DNA from 3 places in the Staphylococcus sp. GDH8C109P genome. Region 1 is predicted to be linked to each of the others. Evidence: riboswitches for the same ligand, from Rfam matches in the RefSeq annotation. Region 1 holds a riboswitch; each other region holds the start of a gene.
What was found. A riboswitch is a leader RNA that binds a small molecule or an ion and turns the genes downstream of it on or off. The one in region 1 is predicted to bind thiamine pyrophosphate.

Region 1 (4,258 bases):
TCATCAGCTTCTGATATGGAAGGGTAAATGGCTTTATTTTGGATGAAGATTTCTTTGTAAACCGAATTTGCAATAAATTGTAATTCAGGATTTTGGTATACAAGATACATATTTTTAGCAGCTTCTTTAATTTTAGTAAGTTTTTTGCCATCAAAAAACATTGTGCCATCATATTTAATGAGCTGCATGATCGATTCTAATAAGGAAGTCTTACCTGAACCGTTTGCTCCAGTAATTGTAATCCATTCACCGCTAGCAACATTGAGTTTTGGTATATCAATAAGTGCTTTTTTTCTTCTTTTTACAGACCCTTGTTCAAAAAGCAATTGATGATCGTCGACATTTTGTACATTAGTTGGTTGTAAATCTATAGGTGAGGGTGCATTGTCCCACGCTTTTGGATGCCAAACACCATATTCGGATAAAAGGTGTTCATAGTTTTTTAATATGTCAGTTGGTGAGGCGTCGCCAATAATGACACCATCATAGTTAAATAATATAACACGATCAATATGTTGCCATATATGTTCTACTTTATGTTCAACTATGATAACAGTTTTGTCTTGCCATAGGGCTTTAATCTTATTCCATAAATCTTCTGTTGATGCTACATCTAACATCGCAGTTGGTTCATCTAAAAATAAAGTGTCGGCTTGCTGCAATAATGTTTCTGCAATAGCTAATTTTTGTTTCATACCGCCACTTAAATTATTGATATATTGGTCTTTATTTACGTTTAAATCGACAGCGTCGAGTGCTGTTTCAATTAAGGCATCCATTTTGTGTCGTGGTGTTTGTAGGTTTTCTAGGACAAAAGCGAGTTCTTCATATACTTTTGGCATACAGAACTGACTATCAGGCTCTTGAAAAATAACACCACAATCATGATCAATCTCTAATTTATCGTATTTTATCGGTAAATCAATGAGATTTGGTACGATACCACTTAAAACATTTAGTAGCGTACTTTTACCTGAACCAGAAGGGCCGAGTATAAGCACTTTTTCTTTATCTTTAATATGAAGTGATAAATTGTCGAATATTTTCTTTTGTCCATTTGGGTATTTTAGACGTAGATTTTCAGTGACTATCAACGTTTATGCTCCTTATAAATTGTCATAATCTTTTTGTGTTGCAGGTCTGAATAATTTAGTTACGCCAGTTTGATCTAATATTTTCACAATATAATATGACAATAATCCAGCCACAACAATACCACTAATTAATCTAAATACGATATAAAGTGTTAAGTTCCAACCTGCAATTTCTCCTAAATAACCATAAGCAAAATCAAGAGGGAGTGTCGCAACAGATGCTAAAAATCCTGCTAACATAGCTACCATTGCCGAACGTGATTTGTATCTAAAAATAGCGAAAATAATTTCGCATGCTAATCCTTGAAGTAGCGCATAGACCATTGTGGGAATATCAAATCTTCCCATTACAATCGTTTCACCTGCACCTGCTGCAAATTCAGCTAAGATGGCAATACCAGCTTTTGGTATGATTAAGTATGCAACAATTGCAGCCATAAACCACGCACCGTATGTTAATTCTTCTAAGTGAAGCCCAGAAACCTGCACTGCTTTATATACTAAAGTCCAAATATTATAAACAATTGCAAAAACAACAGCTATAAGTACGGTTACTAAAATTTCTGATAGTTTTAAACCTTTTGACATAAATTCTCCTCCAATAAAAAAACGCACAACCATCTAGAAGTTGCGCGTTAAATATAGGCATACGGATACCAAAAACATATCACGATACACTTTCCTACGCTAGTTTAATCTAGATCAGGTTCAAAGGGTTTGAGGGTATACCTCATCTCAGTCACAAAACACCCCTAGTGCGAATATTAATTTTTAATTTTAACTATAATGTATGACTTTTAATTCGTTATGTCAAGGTCTATTCACGTTGAAATTAATATTTATAAACTAAATCGTCCAACATAATATAAGGTTAAATATAGCGCATTAGCTTAATAAATATGATGATATGGCTGTGTGGTTTTTGGTAGTTAAAAATTGTTTTGTTGATCATTAGAAATGATATAAAATTATTAAGGTAGATTACCTATCATGATAAATGCTAGGTGGTGTTTAATTTATGCTGAAGTTTTTCTATTGTTTGAATGCATCATTGCTGGGATATTGTATCGTTTGGCACCTAGGTAAGATGTTATGAGTGACTAGTGACTCGGATTATGTAGAGCATATCTTCAGGCAAACATGCACGGTAAAAAACGACATGATATCAAATAAAGGACTAATCCGTTTTTACAAACAGATTAGTCCTTTATGTTAAATAACAATGCGCATTTAGAAATCACAAACGTATATTTTAATCTAAAGTATCTTGAATATTTTTTTTCGTTTCTTCAGTGCTCTCTTCAGCAGATTCTTTCTTATCTTTTAATTTATCTTCAGCTTCTTTTGCTTTTTCAGCTGCTTTTTTATTTAATTCTTCTTTACTCATAGTTAAACACTCCTTCAATATTCAAATTACTTATGTTTTCAATATACCACTTCATTTAAAAAGTAAACAATAAAGATGTAACGGGTTATATTTCTTTGAATTTAAAATATTTGTTTAATTCATTATATTTGGTGGAAACTTGACTGTACAACTATTTTCTATCATACTATAGACTTATTTATTGATTTATTAAAGACAAGAACTAAATGTTAATATATAATAACTTTGAGGTGAATGGTATGTCTTTTTTAAAGAAACACGCTGAGATATTATATAGTTATATAATAGGCATCGTTTCGCTCTTCACAGGTCTCATCATTTTAATAAATTTATCTATGATCCATGACTTAAAGGACAAAGGTAAAATTGAATTACATATTCATAATGTTTGGGATTTTATAAATGCATTTTTTGCAGAAATCATAAGAGTTATGAGTAATTATATAGGGAATTTCCCAGTTATAAGTGCAGTGTTAATTATTTTATTTGGTATTGCAGTTATCCTACTTGGATTCACCCTATTAAGAACAACAAGATATGATTATGATGTTTCAATCTTCTTCTTAGTTACTGGAATACTGTTTTTCATTATAACACTTATTTTAATGACACAAGTTTATAGTTTTTTTGCCATCATTTTTATCATCCCATTTGTGATTCATATTGGGTATATTGTATATAAAGATGAATTAAATCCAAATCATAGAAAATATCATTATTTATTGATTATTTTCAGTTATGGCATAAGCTATTTAATTACACAAATCGTGTTATATGGAAGAATAGATAGTGACGAAATCATACCTATTGATATTTTGAGCGTAAATTCATTCTTTTTATTGATGTGGTTATTAGGTCAAATGTCAATTTGGAATTTCTTGTTTTTAAGAAGGGCACTACCTTTAACAAAACAAGAGTTAGGTGAAGAAGAACCTGAATTATCGAGAACAAGCAAAGGTACAGTTACAAACCAAACGAAAGAACATTTGAAAAGTTTACAAGATAAGACAACTGAGTTTACTCGAAAAACACGTAGAAGTGTTGATATTCAAAAATTAAGAGATAAAAAAGACAAATTTATCGAAAAATGGAAGAATATTATTGATATTCAAGAGGATGATATACCAAATTGGATGAAAATACCAAAATGGGTTAAATCAGCTTATGTAGAAATATTTTGTGGTGTTGTATTATTATTCTTTACAATCATAGAATTTAATAATAGAAATGCATTATTTGTTTCAGGTAATTGGGAAATTTCTCAAACACAATATGTGATTGAATGGATTACTTTATTATTATTGATGCTGATTATTATTGCTTATATATTAACGACATTAACAAACTACTTGAGAGATAAATTCTATTATCTGCAGTTATTTATGGTAAGTATATTATTTTTCAAATTGTTCACAGAATTTATGAATATCATGGTTCATGGTCTTTTATTGTCTATTTTCATTACGCCTATATTGTTTGTGATGTTAATAGCGGTGATTGTATCATTCATTATTAAATTACGTGAACCTTCAAAAGATTAACAAGTAAATATATTTTTAAAAGAACTGGTCTTAGCTATATGCCAGTTCTTTTTTTGTTCATGATTGTAATGTCACAAAGCATCTGATGATTTTAATGAAAAACGATACAATGTGTGAATTGAGAAAGCATTCAATTTCATATAAATGATGTTACTATGATTATTGAGATGATAGAATAAGAAAGCATAAATTATAAAATTAGTAGAAAGGCTGACATATAATTATGAAAACTGCCA
Region 2 (4,258 bases), on a different contig from region 1:
ATTAGTTGGTATAACTGGACAAATGCAATCGAGAAAATTTGAAAAAGAAGGACAGATGCATTTTGTATCAGAAGTTTTTATTGAAACTATTAAATTTATGTCCCCACGCTCTAAAAATGAAGATGAAGCACTTTTTGATCCACTTCCAATAGTCCCAAATCAAGAACTTATTAATAAATTTCATATAGAGGAAAACGATATTTATGAAATTGTATAAAGTTTCAGGCATTCCCAACTCCCCGTTAATTTAACCCATCAAATCTAATATACATTTAATCCTACTATTTAATTATACTTCTATCAGGCTATTCCTATTTATTCAAGAATGATTCAATAGGAATAGCTAATATACATACTCTATCGAAAACATATCCAGTATTAAAAAAAGCTGAAATTCAGGCTAATACAATACAGAATAATCAGATAAATTACAATATTATTACACAACATAATTTTTATTATTACTAGTATAAACTTTCATAGCAGTTTTTGAAGTGAAAAGTTATGCTTTTGTACTATTTTGAAAATGTAATCCCCGTGTAAAGAAAAGGTGTACTTTTTTATTTGACTGTAACCTGCTACTGTTTTTTAGATGTTATAGTTGTACTTGCAAATTAATCATAACGAAAAAATTATTTACCTTATAGGAGGAATTTTTAAAAATGAAAAAAACAGTATTAGCTTCAACATTAGCAGTAGGCTTAGGCGTAACAGGATTCGCAGCAGGAAACTCAGCAGACGCAGCTGAACAAGGTGTAGACAAAGCAGAATTAGCAAACTTAGCACAATCTAATCCAGAACAATTAAATGCATCACCTGTACAAGAGGGTGCATATAACTATAATTTTAATTTCAATGGTACAAACTATAATTTTGAATCAGATGGTCAAACATGGTCATGGAGTTTTGGTGGAGGTTCTAGTGAAGATGTTTCATCAGAACAAACAACTTCTGTTGAACAACCTCAACAAACACAAACTGAACAACCAGCACAAGAAGCACAAACTGAGCAACCAGCTCAACAAGCTGCTCCACAAACTGAACAAACACAACAACCACAACAAGAAGCAACTACAAAAGCTTCAACTCAATCATCAAGTTCAAATGAAGCTTCAAATAGTTCATCAGGTGTGAATGCACACTTACAACAAATCGCGCAACGTGAATCAGGTGGCGATATTCATGCTACAAACCCATCATCAGGTGCTTCAGGTAAGTTCCAATTCTTACAAAGTACATGGGATTCAGTAGCTCCAGCTGAATATCAAGGTCAACCAGCAGCTAACGCACCAGAATCAGTTCAAGATGCTGCAGCTCAAAAATTATATGACGAAGTTGGCGCTTCACAATGGGTTACTGCATAATAAAATAATATGTAACAAATTATTTTATTATACAAAGCTAAGACAATTTAATTGTCTTAGCTTTTTTATTATATAGAAAATAGCTCAGGTAAACTTAGGGCTTAACTCATTTTTTCTATTGCAAATATCGGAAGTACATAAGTGGCAATTAAATCATATTTCTGTATTACTGTTTGGAGTAAATTCACACCATAAATTCTCTTTTGCTAAATTTTTTTATCAATTGGTCTTAGTTGCTATAAACCATTTTATTGCAATAGGTGGTATACTTTGATATGTTTTATATAAATACAACATAAAAACTACTAGGGGAGCCTTATGGCTGAGATGAGAAATTCAGACCCTTATAACCTGATTTGGTTAAGACCAACGTAGGAAAGTAGCGTTCATTAATATTTGGGAAATTGCTCTAATATATTTATTAATAAACTACATTCTTACGGGGATGTAGTTTTTTTAATTAGGAGGGCTAAATTTGCTATTTTCACAGGAATTAAAAGAAGCATCAAAACCAATTATTGAGGATATTTATAATGATTCATTTATTCAAGAAATGTTACACGGTACGATTTCTAACGAAGCTTTGAAATTTTATTTAAGAGCAGATGCTTCGTATTTAAAGGAATTTGCAAATATATATGCATTGCTAATACCAAAAATGAATAGATTGGAAGAAGTCCAATTTTTAGTAGAACAAATCCAATTTATCGTTGATGGTGAAGTAGAAGCACATGAAATATTAGCGGCATACGTACAAGAAAACTATGATGAAATCGTCCAAGAAAAAGTTTGGCCACCAAGTGGAGACCATTATATCAAACATATGTATTTCAATGCTTATTCAAAAGAAAATGCTGCATATACAATTGCAGCAATGGCGCCATGTCCGTATGTGTATCAGGTAATTGCTAACGAAGCCTTGAAAGATAATGAACTAAATAAAGATTCAATTTTAGCAAAATGGTTTGAATTTTATAGTACAGAAATGGATGAATTGGTAAATATTTTCGATGGTTTAATGGACCAGTTAACTCAAAATATTTCTATTGAAGAAAGAAGGGCAATAAAATCTTGTTTCTTACAAAGTACGATACATGAACGAAATTTCTTTAATATGGCTTATATACAAGAAAATTGGTTATATGGAGGTCAAACGAATGAATAAACCTAAAATAGCATTAACGATTGCAGGAACAGACCCTACAGGTGGCGCAGGTGTCATGGCAGATTTGAAATCATTTCACGCATGTGGCGTATATGGTATGGCTGCAATAACTAGTATTGTGGCCCAAAATACGAAAGGCGTACAACACATTCATAATCTAGATTCAACATGGTTAGCAGAGCAAATGGAAAGTATATTTTCCGATGAACTGCCACATGCTTTGAAAACGGGTATGATTGCATCGAAAGAAATGATGGAGATTATTCAAACATATTTAAAAAAATACGATGATATTCCTTATGTAATTGATCCGGTTATGTTAGCGAAAAGTGGTGATTCACTAATGAATGATGATGCCAAAGCTAACTTACAAAACATTTTATTGCCTCATGCTACAATAGCGACACCTAATTTACCAGAAGCTGAGGAAATTACAGGCATTACTATTAATGATCAACAATCGATTTATCAAGCTGGCAAAATATTTATCAATGAAATTGGTAGCAAAGGTGTAGTTATAAAAGGTGGACATTCAAATGATGAAAATAAATCTATAGATTATTTATTTACACAAGATGATGTATATACTTTTGATGAACCAAGATACGATACAAAACATACACATGGTACAGGATGTACTTTTTCAGCCGTTATTACCGCAGAGTTAGCAAAAGGTAAATCTATGTTTGATGCAGTTCAAAAAGCAAAAAAATTTATTTCTCTTAGTATTAAACATACACCTGAAATTGGTTTTGGTAGAGGACCAGTAAACCATTTTGCATATATGAAGGAAGTTGGTTTAGATGATGAATAATTTGGAAAAATTAAGGGCGGATCAACCGCTTGTAATATGTTATACGAATGATGTAGTGAAAAATTTTACCGCGAATGGTTTGTTAAGTCTTGGTGCTAGTCCAGCAATGAGTGAGGCGCCTGAAGAAGCATATGATATGCTGACAGCTGCAAAAGCATTGTTAATAAATATTGGTACGTTAACAAAAGAAAGAGAACAAGATATTTTAAAAATCGCAAAAACAGCGAATCAACTTGGCAAACCGATTATATTTGATCCTGTTGCTGTAGGTGCTTCACAATATCGCAAGGATTTTTGCAAAAAATTCCTGAATGAAATAAAAGTTGCTGCTATTAAAGGAAATGCTTCTGAAATTTTAACGTTAATTAACAGTGATACGAAAATGAAAGGAACTGACAGTGACAATAGTTTAGATTCAGTATCAATTGCAAATGAAGCATATGAACATTTTAATACGGCGATTGTCATCACTGGCAAAGAGGATATCATTGCTCAAAATGAACGCATATTTAAACTATCTAATGGATCTTCATTATTGGCAAAAATAACTGGTGCTGGTTGCTTATTAGGAGCTATAGTTGCAACTTTTGTTGAATCAGAAAATCCATCCATAAATGCATTAATAGAAGCGGTCTCTATATATAATATCGCTGCTGAACAAGCCGAACAAATTTCAGCAGGACCAGGCACTTTTAAAGTAGAGTTATTAAATGCATTATATAACATTACTTTTGAAACATATGTACAATATCATAATAAGCAAGAGGTGTAACAATGTTTAATAAAGAGTATTTAAAGCTATATTTTATTTGTGGAACACAAGATATACCAAAGGACAAATCAATCATAGATGTTGTGACCGAAGCTTTAGAATCTGGGATTACAATGTTTCAATTTCGAGAAAAAGGGGAGGGC
Region 3 (4,258 bases), on a different contig from region 1:
GCTTGTGCTTCATCTTCTAACCCATAAACATTCATACGACCATCTTTAAAAAGAGTAATATCAGTGTCGTTATAAGAAAGCAATTTAGCAAAACTATTTGCTTTTTTAATTTTTGCAGGTAAATAATGCGCATATTTAAACATTTTTTCATCGAAACGAAGCAAAAATGTATCACCACATTGAGACTCTACGTTTGTATGCTGAGGTTGATTAAGTAAACTATATTTCTGATGTACGCAAATACTACAATTGTCATTTTTAAGTTGGTTGATATTCACTGTATGATACTGAATTGAAAAAGTATCTATCGTTATTAATTTTTGAGAGAATTCAGCTGCTGTTAGCCAACGCAATAACTCTGAGACTTCCATGCTAGCTACTTGGTATATGACTGTAGGCAACACACCATTAATAGAACAACTTTCTGCAGATTCAGGTATCTTATCGAGCACACATTTTAAACATGGCCCTTTATAATCAATGCCATAAATGGTGCCTTGACTTCCAATTGCAGCCCCATAAATCCAAGGTATCGAAAATTTATGACATGCTTCGTTAATCAAGTACCTAATTTTAAAATGATCCATGCCATCCATGACGATAGCAGGATTAGATTTTCTCAAAATGTGTTCAATGTTGGTGCAAGTTATTTCTTGGTATAATGCGTTGATTTTAATATTAGAATTTATATCTAATAAATGTTTTTTTAATGCTTCTACTTTAGGTACCATCATTTGTGCATCATTTTCAGTATAAGTGGCTTGCCTATGTAAATTTGATAATTCTACAATATCCATATCAATTATTGTAAGTTCGCCAACTCCCATACGTGACAATATTTCTGCACAATGACTTCCTAATGCTCCAGCTCCTACAATCATCACGTGTGTTTGTTCCAATTTACGCTGACCATTTCTTCCAAAGTTCTTATAACGTATTTGACGGGAATACCTTTCCATCATAAAAATCCGATTCCTTCTGTTGGACTTGAAGCTTGAGCTGTATACTTAACTGGTATTCTTCCTGCTTGATAACTCATTCTACCTGCTTGAATGCCCAATTTCATAGCTTCGGCCATTTTCCCTGGATCTTTCGCACTAGAAACTGCTGTGTTTAATAGAATGGCATCGGCACCTAATTCCATAGCATGACATGCATCTTTTGGTGATCCTACACCTGCATCAACTATTACAGGTACCTTAGCGCGTTCAATAATATAACGTAGATTTAAAGGATTATTTATTCCTCTTCCAGTACCAATAGGTGAAGCTAGCGGCATAATTGCATGCACACCTAATTCTTCTAGACGTTTAGCAAGTACAACATCATTTGAAATATAAGGACACACTGTATAACCTTTTTCGAGTAAAACTTTGCATGCCTCATATGTTTCTAAAGGATCGGGTAGTAAGGTTTCCTGGTCACCTATCACTTCAACTTTAATCATGTCACAAAGATTGGCGTGATTAGCAATTTCTGCAATTCTTATTGCTTCCTCCGCTGATGTTGCACCAGCAGTATTAGGAAAAGTAACAAAGTTTGATAAGTCAACTTTTGCTAAAGGATTAGGTAATTTCTCATCATATAAGTTCATTCGACGCACTGCAAAAGTTAAAACCTCTGTTTCAGATGCATCTATAGCTTCCTTTTGAATGGCTTCTGTTTCAAATTTACCTGTACCTAATAACAATCTTGAATTGAATTCAAATTTTCCTATTTTAAACATTTTATCCGCCTCCTACAAATTCTAATAATTCTAAACAATCTTTATCATTAACGATATAATCTTGAAATTGGTTTTGTTTAATTAATTTTTTATTATGTTCAACAATTACTCTCTTTTCGTCTAAACCGAGTGTCTGCAATATTTCTTGTATATTCAAAGGATTTTCAAATGTGAAATTATCACCATTAATAACGCAATGCATCATGATTCATTCCTTTCTCACTTATTGATAAGTAAATGATTAAACTATGTTGCTTCATAATTTAACCATGCTTTGTGTAAGGCTTGTACTGTTTTTATTGAGTGATTAAATATTGAAATACCTGCGATACCTTGAAACCCCTTAGGTAAATGAGACATCGTTTTTAAATTAATGCCGCCTAATGCGACTACAGGAATATCAGTTTTCAATGCCTCATTGATTTCAGTTAACGATTTAGGTGCTAACCCTTTTTTAGACTTGGTTTCAAATACGTGCCCATAAAGTACAAAATCTAAATTTAATTCTTCTGCATATTGAATCGCCTGGCGACTGTGTGTAGACATACTTATTTTTATGTCTGAACAATATGATTTCAAAGCATGAATTTGTTCATCACTTTCTCTAAAATGTATACGTGATAAGTCGCAAGATTGGAGAACATGATAATCACTGTGAATAATAATTTTATCTTTCGGAAAATGCTGTTGCTTTAGTTGATTTATCCATTCTATCGTCTCAGAAGTACACATCGGTGATCTGACGATTAGGTAATCTATATAAGGTTCAATTTCGCAATAATTAATGCAACCTTGCTTGGTTAATTTATGATAACTGGTAATCGCAATAATCATAATAATCACTCCTAAAATAAAAAAACGTTATTTTTCCAAATAGGAAAAATAACGTTAATGTGAACGGACAAATATGGTTTATAACGCCACTTTTCCTACGCCAGTACAAACTGGATCAGGTTCAAGGAATTCTAGCGTCTCACGCTAGTCTCAGCCTTTTTAACATAAAGGCACTTCCAGTGGTTAAACTTAGCTCTATTTAATTAATGTGAATTTTACATTTAATTCATGTTTAACTTAACGTAAAAACTGTATTATTTCAACCTTATATATTTTTAGCTTATTATTTTCTAGGAAATATCATGTACAAATCATGCATGATTGCTACTATATCATAACTTTAGTGAGATATTTTTAATAATTCCTTTGTTATTTCTTTAGTCTCATCGTAAGTTTTTTTGTATATTGCAAAATATTTCATATATTGCTTATGATGTTCTAAACTGGGTTCAAATACTTTATCGTATTGAATAAATTGTTGAACCATTTCAGCGACATCATTAAACCACCCTACACCTTTTGCTGCTATCATCGCTGCACCCATACTCGGTCCTTCTTCATGTTTTAATTTATATACTTTTGCGTTAAAGATATCTGCTTGTAACTGAAGCCAAAAATCACTTTTAGCTCCTCCACCAATAGAAATTATTTCTTTAATTTTTTTATCGTTTTCACGTAAATAATAGAAAGATTCATATAATGCAAAAGTGATGCCTTCAATCACAGCACGAGCCATATCTTTATTAGTATGCATATGACTTAACCCAATAAAACTTCCTCTAATGTGACTATCACCATGGGGTGTACGTTCTCCTGATAAATATGGCGCATATATTAAACCATTACTCCCCAGAGAAGATTGTTTAGCTTCATCCAAAATTTGACTATAAGTTAAACTTGGCATAATGTTTTTTTGAAACCATTTTAAACTATCGCCTGCAGCTAATATAACACCCATTGCATAAGATTTTTGAGGGAGCACATGATTAAAATGATGTATATTGTGACCATAAGTCCCTGTATTCTCAGAATCACACGCTAATATAACACCAGAAGTACCAATACTACATAGTGTATCGCCCTCACTAATAACACCTGCGCCTAATGCACCACAGGCATTGTCACCACCTCCAGCATATACTGCGACATCTTTATCTAAACCTAATTCATCTGCAACTGAATTATTAAGGTACCCTACAAAATCTTGTGATTCAATTAAATTTGGACAAAGTTGGTATACACCATAATATTCACAAATATTTTTATTCCAACACTTATGTGCTATATCCATTAACAATGTGCTTGATCCATCAGAATATTCCATATTTATCGTATCTGTGAATTTAAATCTCACATAATCTTTAGGCAGTAAAAATACATTTGCTTCAGACCAAATCAATGGTTCATTTTCTTTAACCCATAACAACTTCGTTAATGTAAAACCTTCTAAAACAGGATTATCCATGACATATTCACCAAATTGTTGTTTTATTTGTTCACACTGAAAAGTGGATCTTGTATCATTCCATAAAATGGCATTTCTAAGTGGTTGAAATTGATGGTCAAGCAACACTAAACTATGCATTTGGCCAGAAAATGATATACCTTTAACCTTCATATCTGCTAACTGTTCTGAATTCAATAAGTACTTTATACAATCTTTAGAGGCTTCAAACCAGTCTTCTGGATTTTGTTCAC

Region 2: another riboswitch for thiamine pyrophosphate. It lies ahead of tenA (thiaminase II); the one in region 1 lies ahead of KA867_RS10560 (ECF transporter S component).
Region 3: another riboswitch for thiamine pyrophosphate. It lies ahead of KA867_RS04550 (thiamine phosphate synthase); the one in region 1 lies ahead of KA867_RS10560 (ECF transporter S component).

What each region holds. Positions count from the first base shown of each region.
Region 1 covers NZ_JAESMX010000019.1:193,420-197,677, reverse strand. The annotation lists gene KA867_RS10565 (ABC transporter ATP-binding protein) at 1-1,094, opposite strand, end outside; gene KA867_RS10560 (ECF transporter S component) at 1,107-1,682, opposite strand; TPP riboswitch at 1,757-1,858, opposite strand; gene graF (glycopeptide resistance-associated protein GraF) at 2,347-2,481, opposite strand; gene auxA (lipoteichoic acid stability factor AuxA) at 2,721-4,022, shown strand; gene KA867_RS10545 (class I SAM-dependent rRNA methyltransferase) at 4,246-4,258, shown strand, end outside.
Region 2 covers NZ_JAESMX010000023.1:22,564-26,821, reverse strand. The annotation lists gene KA867_RS11955 (single-stranded DNA-binding protein) at 1-217, shown strand, start outside; gene KA867_RS11950 (transglycosylase family protein) at 663-1,364, shown strand; TPP riboswitch at 1,662-1,759, shown strand; gene tenA (thiaminase II) at 1,840-2,529, shown strand; gene thiD (bifunctional hydroxymethylpyrimidine kinase/phosphomethylpyrimidine kinase) at 2,522-3,343, shown strand; gene thiM (hydroxyethylthiazole kinase) at 3,336-4,115, shown strand; gene thiE (thiamine phosphate synthase) at 4,118-4,258, shown strand, end outside.
Region 3 covers NZ_JAESMX010000009.1:594,009-598,266, forward strand. The annotation lists gene KA867_RS04535 (ThiF family adenylyltransferase) at 1-959, opposite strand, end outside; gene KA867_RS04540 (thiazole synthase) at 959-1,726, opposite strand; gene thiS (sulfur carrier protein ThiS) at 1,728-1,928, opposite strand; gene KA867_RS04550 (thiamine phosphate synthase) at 1,973-2,560, opposite strand; TPP riboswitch at 2,635-2,748, opposite strand; gene xylB (xylulokinase) at 2,901-4,258, opposite strand, start outside.